DNA from 4 places in the Streptomyces sp. NPDC051776 genome. Region 4 is predicted to be linked to each of the others. Evidence: riboswitches for the same ligand, from Rfam matches in the RefSeq annotation. Region 4 holds a riboswitch; each other region holds the start of a gene.
What was found. Region 4 has a riboswitch for cyclic di-AMP ahead of AB0M26_RS17475 (transglycosylase family protein). Riboswitches for the same ligand answer to the same signal wherever they lie in the genome.

Region 1: linked by a shared signal. The riboswitch ahead of AB0M26_RS01650 (transglycosylase family protein) and the one ahead of AB0M26_RS17475 (transglycosylase family protein) in region 4 are both predicted to bind cyclic di-AMP.
Region 2: linked by a shared signal. The riboswitch ahead of AB0M26_RS11530 (NlpC/P60 family protein) and the one ahead of AB0M26_RS17475 (transglycosylase family protein) in region 4 are both predicted to bind cyclic di-AMP.
Region 3: linked by a shared signal. The riboswitch ahead of AB0M26_RS25300 (M23 family metallopeptidase) and the one ahead of AB0M26_RS17475 (transglycosylase family protein) in region 4 are both predicted to bind cyclic di-AMP.

The regions. Positions count from the first base shown of each region.
Region 1 covers NZ_JBFAYQ010000001.1:371,113-373,305, forward strand. Annotated here, with positions in the region: gene AB0M26_RS01645 (transglycosylase family protein) at 1-684, shown strand, start outside; cyclic di-AMP (ydaO/yuaA leader) riboswitch at 901-1,109, shown strand; gene AB0M26_RS01650 (transglycosylase family protein) at 1,112-1,762, shown strand; gene eno (phosphopyruvate hydratase) at 2,000-2,193, shown strand, end outside.
Region 2 covers NZ_JBFAYQ010000011.1:22,348-24,540, reverse strand. Annotated here, with positions in the region: gene AB0M26_RS11530 (NlpC/P60 family protein) at 55-1,173, opposite strand; cyclic di-AMP (ydaO/yuaA leader) riboswitch at 1,181-1,341, opposite strand; gene pcrA (DNA helicase PcrA) at 1,600-2,193, shown strand, end outside.
Region 3 covers NZ_JBFAYQ010000041.1:19,681-21,873, forward strand. Annotated here, with positions in the region: gene AB0M26_RS25300 (M23 family metallopeptidase) at 1-953, opposite strand, end outside; cyclic di-AMP (ydaO/yuaA leader) riboswitch at 965-1,136, opposite strand; gene AB0M26_RS25305 (PP2C family protein-serine/threonine phosphatase) at 1,352-2,193, opposite strand, start outside.
Region 4 covers NZ_JBFAYQ010000020.1:62,644-64,836, reverse strand. Annotated here, with positions in the region: gene AB0M26_RS17480 (permease) at 1-273, opposite strand, end outside; cyclic di-AMP (ydaO/yuaA leader) riboswitch at 772-943, shown strand; gene AB0M26_RS17475 (transglycosylase family protein) at 949-2,115, shown strand.

The sequences.
Region 1 (2,193 bases), on a different contig from region 4:
CAGGACACCTGGGAGGAGTTCGGCGGCCGCGACTACGCGCCACGGGCCGACCTCGCCAGCCGTTCCCAGCAGATAGCCGTCGCCGAGAAGATCCTCGCCGCCAAGGGGCCCCAGGCGTGGCCGCAGTGCGCGCTCGACGCCGGCCTCACCGACGACGGCGAGGCCCCTGACATCGACCCCGGCATCGATCTGTCGCGGCCGATCGGGACCCTGCTGCCCGGCGAGTCCCCCGTGGCCGGCCCGGATTCCGCCGAGCCCGGGACCTCGGGGTCCGATCCGCGCGACCAGGACACGGAGGACCGTACGGGGTACGGCGCGCCGTCCGGGGGTTACGAGCAGGAGCCCGGCGGCTCCGAATCGGCCGCTCCCTCCGGCGGTTCCGTCACCGGCAAGCACCGCGGCGCTCCCGCGGACGAGGAAGCCGGGAGTGGCACGGACCGCGGAACGGGCGAGGGTGAGGGGCGCGAGAGCGGCCGTCACGCCTCCCGCGGCGACTCCGCCCGCGCGGGACAGAGGGGCGACTACACCGTCCGACCGGGTGACAGTCTGTCGGAAATCGCCGAAAAGCACTCGCTCGCGGGTGGTTGGCCCGCGTTGTACGAGGCCAACGAGTCCGTGGTCGGCAGCGACCCGGACCTTATTCTCCCTGGTCAGAAGCTTGATCTCAGGGGATCGAAGGGCTAGTTCGCGCACCTGTGCCCCAGTGTGCGGCGACTGAGAGAAGCATCTCATCGGCCCAACGCGCCTATTGCGCCCGCCTGATGCGCCCGCACCTGTCCCGACCTGCACGGATAAGGGCAACAGAGGGAAAATCAGGGCCTCCTGGTGCTGGATGTCGGTTTTTGAACCGGTGGGACTTGTGTGCTTACCGTCGAACCGCTCGCCACACGGCGGGCGCCGCCGACCATCACGCCGAATCCTGCCGGTGGCCGGAGGACAGTCGACGCGCGAGCGCCGGAGGCAGGAGCGGGGGACCCAAGGTAAGTGCCGGACGGACCGCGACAGAGGACCGGACGGCTAGGGGTGAAGACCCGGTGCGCGAGCACCGGGCCGGGCCGCTCACAGCCCGAACCCGACAGCTCACCTCGCAGGCGTCGGTGAGGAGATGTTCATGCTGCTTTCCGGCAACAAGGGCACCCGGGGCGCGCACCGCCGCCCATCCACCATGGCCCGTATCGCAGCCCTCGCCGGTGTCGCCGGCACCGCGGTCGCCGTACCGCTCTTCGGCGCCGACTCGGCGAACGCGGCCTCCGTCGGAACCTGGGAGAAGGTCGCCCAGTGCGAGTCCGGCGGCAACTGGCACATCAACACCGGCAACGGCTACTACGGCGGGCTGCAGTTCTCGGCGTCGAGCTGGTCCGCCGCGGGTGGTCACCGGTACGCACGCCGCGCCGACCTGGCCACCAAGGACCAGCAGATCGCCACCGCCGAGAGGTTGCTCGACCTGCAGGGGCCCGGTGCCTGGTCCTGCGCAGGCGCCGGCGGCCTGACCACAGGCGGCGCGGATGCCGGCGTGGACACCGCCCGCTCCTCCGCAGGGGGTGCCGAGGCGCGCGCCGACCGCAGCGATCGCGGAGGCCCGGCCGGTACGCCCGTCAAGAAGGGCGACGGCGCGTACGAGGTCAAGCCCGGTGACACCCTCGGCTCGATCGCCGAGGCAGAAGGCGTCGAGGGCGGCTGGAAGAAGCTCTACGAGCTGAACAAGGACACCGTCGAGCGGGCCGATCTGATCCTTCCCGGCCAGCGTCTCCACCTGAGCTGACCCGGTGACCGGCCCGGCCCGCCCAGGGTCGGCCGGGCCGGCCGGGACCGCAGGCGGATCCACGGCCCCCAAAGATCCCCTTTACGGGCCTTTGGGGGCCTTTTCGTCTCGGGGGGCGGGCAGAGAACGGCCGAGGATCCGAGGGCGGTTAGGCTCATGCCGCAGAGACGGACTCACCGAGTCCTCGAGCGACGGGCTCACCGAGTCCCGCGTCCCAGCGTCAGATCCCAGAAGGAGATGCTCGTGCCGTCCATCGACGTCGTCGTAGCCCGCGAGATCCTCGACTCGCGAGGCAACCCCACGGTCGAGGTCGAGGTCGGCCTCGACGACGGCAGCACCGGTCGTGCCGCCGTTCCCTCCGGTGCCTCCACCGGAGCGTTCGAGGCCCTCGAGCTCCGCGACGGTGACAAGAGCCGCTACGGCGGCAAGGG
Region 2 (2,193 bases), on a different contig from region 4:
TCCGACGGGTGCCCCGCTTGGCGAGAGCACCGGCCGGAGGGCACGGGCGGCTTGTCACGCGGGCCGGACGCTGCCGTAGATCGGCATGTACGTGATGGCCTCGGTGCGGACGTTCGCACCCGGCTTCGGCGCGTGGATCATCTGCCCGTCGCCGATGTAGATGCCGACGTGGCTGATGTCGTCGTAGAAGAAGACGAGGTCCCCCCGCTGCAGATCCTCGGTCGCCACGCGCTGGCCGACCTTCACCTGGTCCCAGGTGGTGCGCGGCAGCGAGACCCCGGCGGCCTTCCAGGCGCCCTGGGTCAGTCCCGAGCAGTCGAAGGAATTCGGACCCGTCGCCCCCCACACGTACGGCTTGCCTATCTGCGCACGCGCGAAGGCGACCGCCTTCTCGGCCTTGACCGCGTAGGAGCCGGAGCTCTCGGACGAATCCGAGCCCTGCTCGGCCTCCTCCTGGCGCCGCTTCTCGGCCTGCTGCCGGGCCAGTTCCTCCGCCTTGCGCTGGGCCTCGGCCTTCTTTCTTCGCTCGATCGCCGCCAGCCGGGCCTTCTCCTCGGCCGTCAGCTTCGACAGCAGCTCACGCGCGTCCGCGAGCTTGCGCTGCACCGACTCCTTGGTGGTGCGGAGCTGCTTCTGCGATTCGGCCAGGCCCGCCAGGCTCTCCGTGGCCTCGGCCCGCTTCTTCGCCGCGGCCCGCTGCTGGGTTTGGAAGTCGTCGACCGCCTGCTTCTGCCGCCCGGTCATACGGGACATCAGGTGGTCCTGGTCGAAGTAGCTCTGCGGGTCGTCCGCGAGCAGCATCGTGGCCGTGGGGGCCATGCCGCCGTTGCGGTACTGGGTGGCCGCGAAGCTGCCGAGCAGCCGCCGCGCCTCGTTCAGCTTCTCCGTGCGCTCGGCGACGTCGTCGAGCAGCCGGTCGACTCTGGAGCGCTGCTGGTCGGTGCGCTCCTGGGCCTGGTTGTACTTCTGCGTGGCGCTGCCGGCCTGCCGGTAGAGCTCGTCCACCTTCTTCTGGACTTCCTCAATGCTCTGCTTCGGCTCGCCCGGAGCGGCCTGCGCACTCTGTGACAGCAGGCTGACCCCTGCGAGAGCCGCGGTCGTCAGCCCCACCGCCGCCCGGCCCGAGCCGGGTGACGCAAGGCCACGTGTCCGCAGTTTGCGGTGCGACGCCAAGGCGCGCGTCTCCTTCCGTTGACCGCTTACCGGGTTAGCTGTCGGGTTCGGGCGGACGGAAGGCTGCCCTACGGCTCCGCGCCGACGGACTGCAAATGCACGTGCGCGGGCCGATTCACCCCGGTGGGACGTGTGGGTCCCCGGCTCCGGATACCGCGGGAACGTCGGTCGGACATCCGCCGGGCAGCGCCGGATTCAGCGGAGGCTGCCCGTGCCGACGCGGGTCGTCGACGGGGGTTTCGGGCCGCCTGAGCGAGCACGGTAGCCAACGTCTGGGGCACCTGTGAAGGCTGATGTTCGATATGCCCGAAACCTTTTCGTGACCAATCCGGAGCGCGATCGTTTGGAACCGGATCGGGCCCTCGTACGTCCGAGGACCGGGAACCGGCGTGGGCTGTCGGTCGGGCGGCCTAGACTCGGGGAGCGATGAGCAGCCTCTTTGACGACAACTTCCTGGCGGGTCTCCAGCACCGCGGTCCGGGCCCCTCCGCCCACACGGGACACCCCGGACGCCACGGTGAGGAGCACCCGCCCCCGCCGCCCGAGGAGGGGGGAGCCGAGGAGATCCCCGCCGATCTCTTCGGCGGGCGCTTCGACGCCTCCGCGGAGGAGGAGGCCCGCGAGCGGTACTACCGCAACGGCGCGCACCGCCCCGTCGTGGACCCCGAAGCGCTGCTCGAGGGGCTGAACGAGCAGCAGCGTTCGGCCGTCGTCCACAGCGGCTCCCCGCTGCTCATCGTCGCCGGGGCCGGCTCGGGCAAGACCCGGGTGCTCACCCACCGCATCGCATATCTGCTGGGGGCCCGGCGGGTGCACCCGGGCCAGATCCTCGCGATCACCTTCACCAACAAGGCCGCGGGCGAGATGAAGGAGCGCGTGGAGCAACTCGTCGGCCCGCGCGCCAAGGCGATGTGGGTGTCCACCTTCCACAGCGCATGCGTCCGCATCCTCCGCCGCGAGAGCAAGAAGCTCGGCTTCACCTCCAGCTTCTCGATCTACGACGTGGCCGACTCCAAGCGC
Region 3 (2,193 bases), on a different contig from region 4:
GTGGCTCCGACGCGGCCGATCGTCTCGCCCGTCGTCACCTCGCCGGACGTCTTGGTCATCGAGGACAGGTGGCAGTACCAGACCTCGGTGCCGTCATCGAGGGTGAGGATGATCCGGTAGCCGTAGGAGCCCGCCCAGCCGGCTTCCGTGATCGTGCCGCCGTGCACCGCCTTGGCGGGGGTGCCGCTCGGAGCGGCGAAGTCCAGTCCGGTGTGGTCGTTGGCCCACAGGGAACCGGCGTCACCGAAACCCGCGGTCAGCGTGTACGAGGAGACGGGGAGCGTGAACTGCTTGGCCAGCTTGGCCAGTCGCTCGGCCTCGGCCTTGCGCGCGGCCTCTTCCTTCGCCTTGCGCTCGGCTGCCGCCTTGGCCTCGGCGGCCCTCTCCTTGGCCTCGGCGGCCTCCTCGGCGGCTTTCTTCGCCGCGGCCTTCTCGGCCGCGTCGCGTTGGGCGGTCTCGGCCGCGCTCTGCTGCTGCTCGGCCTGGCGCATGATGCGGGCGCGCAGCGCCTCACCCGCGCCGGTGCCGTTGGCTGCCTCGGTGTCAGTGAGTCCCGCGGTGGAGAGGGGGGTGCTCGCTCCGGCCGGGGTGTCCTCGTCGTCCACCAGGGAACCGATGCCCGGCAGGGACTTGGCGTCCGGAAGCTTGTCCGAGAGGCCGAGGTCCGGCATGGAGATGGAGACCGGTGGCTTGTCCTGGGCGCTGGCCATGCCGCCGGCGCCGACGGCCGCGAACATGCCGACTCCGAGGACGGCACCGCTGCGGGCCATGCCGCCACCGCGCTGCTTGATGACGCGGTGCCTGCCGCGCGCGGGGGCAAGCGAGTCGGCCGTCGGGTTCCACTCGCCTGTGGCGGCGGCCGGGGGCTCCTCGCCGAACTCGCCGAATCCGCTGGGACCGCGGGTGTCGGAAGGTTCGTACAAGGACTGGGGAGCAGGCCTGTTGGACGCCACGCGGGCGCTCTCCTTTCCTTCCTTCTCGCCTACCGGGTTAGCTGACGGGTTCGGAGCAGGAAGGTCTCCTACGAGCACCTTTGGGAGAGGTGCCCGATTCACCCCAAGAGTTTGGTTCCCCGGTTCCCTTGGTGCAGTTGGTGCGGGTGGTGCTGATGGTGCGGGATTCGGCGTAGGCGCACGGTGCCACCTCTTGTGGCGGCTGGGACGACCGCGCTGCGTTATCGAACGTTAATAGACCGCGGGACCTGTTTCCAAGCCGTTCCGCGTGATCGTTAACGAATTCCGTAGGGGCAAATCGGTACATGATCCAGGAAAAATGGGCGAGTTGACCTCTGGCGCGACAGCCACTCATAGCTGACTGTTCGTCAGGTGTTATGCGGAGGGATGCAATCCGGTTACGGACCGTGGTGCGAGGGCCGGGAGACCGCCAGCAGCGCCATGTCATCCGGTGCCTCTCCCGCCGCGTGATGGCGCACGTCGGCCACGAGCGCGTCGAGGAGGGTCCCGGGATCGGGGAAGTGCATGCCGCGCAGCCGCTCCCTCGGGTCGTAGAAGACGCCACGGGCGTTGCGCGCCTCGGTCACACCGTCGGTGAACAGCAGCAGCGTGGCACCGCAGGGAAATACGAAGTCCTGCACGGTGTCCGGCCACACGCCGAGATCGTCCATGCCGAGCGGCAGCGCGGGCACCTTCGGATCGGCGCCGGTCAGGCTGCCGTCCTCGAAGAGCAGCAGCGGGGCCGGGTGCCCGCGGTTGAGCAGCCGCAGGGTGCCCGCGTCGGCCGGGCCGTCGGCCCGGCGCACCTCGGCCAGGACAGCCGTGGTGAAGCCCTCGAACGGGTCCAGCCCCTCGCGCCGCCCGCTCTCCCGGTGCAGCGCCCGTTCCAGCCGCCGGGCGACCGCGTCCAGCGTCGTCTCCTGCTCGGCCGCCTCCCGGAACGAGCCGATGAGGATGGCCACCGCCTCGACGGCGCCCAGCCCCTTGCCCCGCACGTCCCCGACCATGAGGCGCACGCCGTGCGGTGTGTCCTGCACGGCATAGAGGTCTCCTCCGATGCTGGCCTCCGCGTGCGCGGCCTCGTAGCGCGCGGCGACGTGGAAGCCGCCGATCCGCTCTGCCGGGTCGGGCAGGACCGCGCGCTGCGCCGCCTCGGCGATGGTGCGGGCCGAGGCGAGGCGCAGGTCGCCCAGGCGTACGACGCGATTGATGAGCAGAGCGAGGACGGCGACCGTGAAGA
Region 4 (2,193 bases):
TGAGATGACCGTGCCGAGCAGCAGGAACGGCAGGGCCTGCACCACGATCGCGACGCAGACCGTACGCCAGGCGCCGACGGCGCCGGGGTCGGGCTGCCCGATCGCGCCGGTGACGACCGCGGCCGCGAGGGCGAGTCCGAGCCCCAGGACGGTGACGATCGGCCACGGGAGCCGGCGAGGGCTTGTGCGACCCGGGGCCTCGGGTGTGGTCCTCGCACCGGCTGCATGCGGCACCGGAGCGCGGGGGCCCGTCAACTCGTCCGTTCTCTGCACTGCGACTCCGCACGTTCCGCGATCGGGGCTGCTCACGATATGCGCGAATGGGGCGGGTGCCGGGAAACGCCTCGGGTGCTTGGTCCAGAATCATCCGTTTCGCCGGATAGCCTCCGATGCGTCAAAGGGTCGTTTCATGTCCGCAATGCAGCAAAGGCGAATTCAACCCATAAAACGGACAATTGGCTGCCCGGTGACCCATCTCACAGATGCCTCGCCGTGAATGTGACCTCGCGCACTCGAAGAGGCCAAATTCCTTCGACTTGGTTACCCCCTGCCCTCCGTGAGAGTCGTTCGGTAGTAATCGCCTTTGCTGTGGGGCAAGGATCGGCAGCGTAGCGTGACCCAAATGCAAGTCGATCTGTCCCCCGGCGATTCAGACAATTGCAGGGCACTTGTGGCGAAGAAATGAATGTGTTTATTTTTCCGCTGCCTGTCCACGGAAAGGGCGGGCGCCCATCTGCCGGAGCGCCGAGTCCTGCCGCCGGTGGGGGGAGAAACGACAACGCACCCACGGCAGGAGCGGGGGAACCAAGGTAAGTGCCGTACCGCGATCGGCGTGGTCCGGCTAGGGGTGAAGACGTGCCGCAGCGCTCATAGCGCTCAGGGCGCGGCCGGGCAACTCCAGCCCGAACCCGACAGCTCACCTCGCAGGCGTAGGAGAGGAAGCACCCTATGTCTGCACGCGGACGTCACCGCCGCTTCAAGCCCAATCGGATTACTCGCGCCACGTTCGTCGCCGCCGCTGGCGGTGCCGGTATCGGCCTGTCCTTCGTCGGCGCGGGCAGCGCGAACGCCGCTTCGGTCAGCACCTGGGACAAGGTCGCCGAGTGCGAGAGCAACGGCAACTGGAGCATCAACACCGGCAATGGCTTCTTCGGAGGCCTGCAGTTCACCCAGAGCACGTGGGACGCCTTCGGCGGCGCCAAGTACGCCGACCGCGCCGACCACGCGACCAAGGCCGAGCAGATAGCCGTCGCCGAGAAGGTGCTCGAGGGCCAGGGCCCCGGCGCCTGGCCGGTCTGCGGCCCCAAGGCCGGTCTGGCCAAGGGTGGTCCGGCCCCCGAGGCCCCCGCCACCGGTGGGAAGGCCGAGACCAAGGCCGCCCCCGCCAAGGACCGCGCCGACCGCGACGACAAGCGCCACGGCAAGACCGAGGCGTACACGGTCGTCAAGGGCGACTCGCTCTACAAGATCGCCACGTCCAAGCAGATCGACGGTGGCTGGAAGCGCGTCTACCAGGACAACCGCCAGGTCGTCGGCGAGAACCCGAACCTGATCCACCCGGGCCAGAAGCTCAGCCTCGGCGGCGGTAAGGCCGAGGCCGGGCAGAAGCACGAGGGCTGGAAGAAGCAGGGCTCGAAGCACGCCGCGCCCAAGGCCCCGAAGCCGACCGCCAGGCCGGCCGCCAAGCCCGCCGCCGGCAAGAGCGCCGACGGCTTCAGCGCCCCGGTGGACAACCTCACGCTCGGCACCCCGTACCACCAGGCGGGCTCCGCCTGGTCCAGCGGCTACCACACGGGCGCGGACTTCCCCGTGCCCACGGGTACGACGGTGAAGTCGATCGGCGCCGGTGAGGTCGTGTCCGCGGGCTGGGGCGGCTCGTACGGCAACCAGGTCGTCATCCGCCACGCGGACGGCAAGTACAGCCAGTACGCCCACCTGTCCTCGCTGTCCGTCTCGGCGGGTCAGTCCGTGACCGGCGGCCATCAGATCGGCCTGTCCGGCTCCACGGGCAACTCCTCCGGTCCGCACCTCCACTTCGAGGTCCGCACCGGCCCGGACTACGGCTCGGACATCGACCCGGTCGCCTACCTGCGTGACCACGGCGTCAAGATCTGACGCTCGTACGACTCGAACGGCTACGGAGTCTTCCCTCCTGACTCGATGAGGTGCCGGTTCCCCGTGACGACGGGGGAC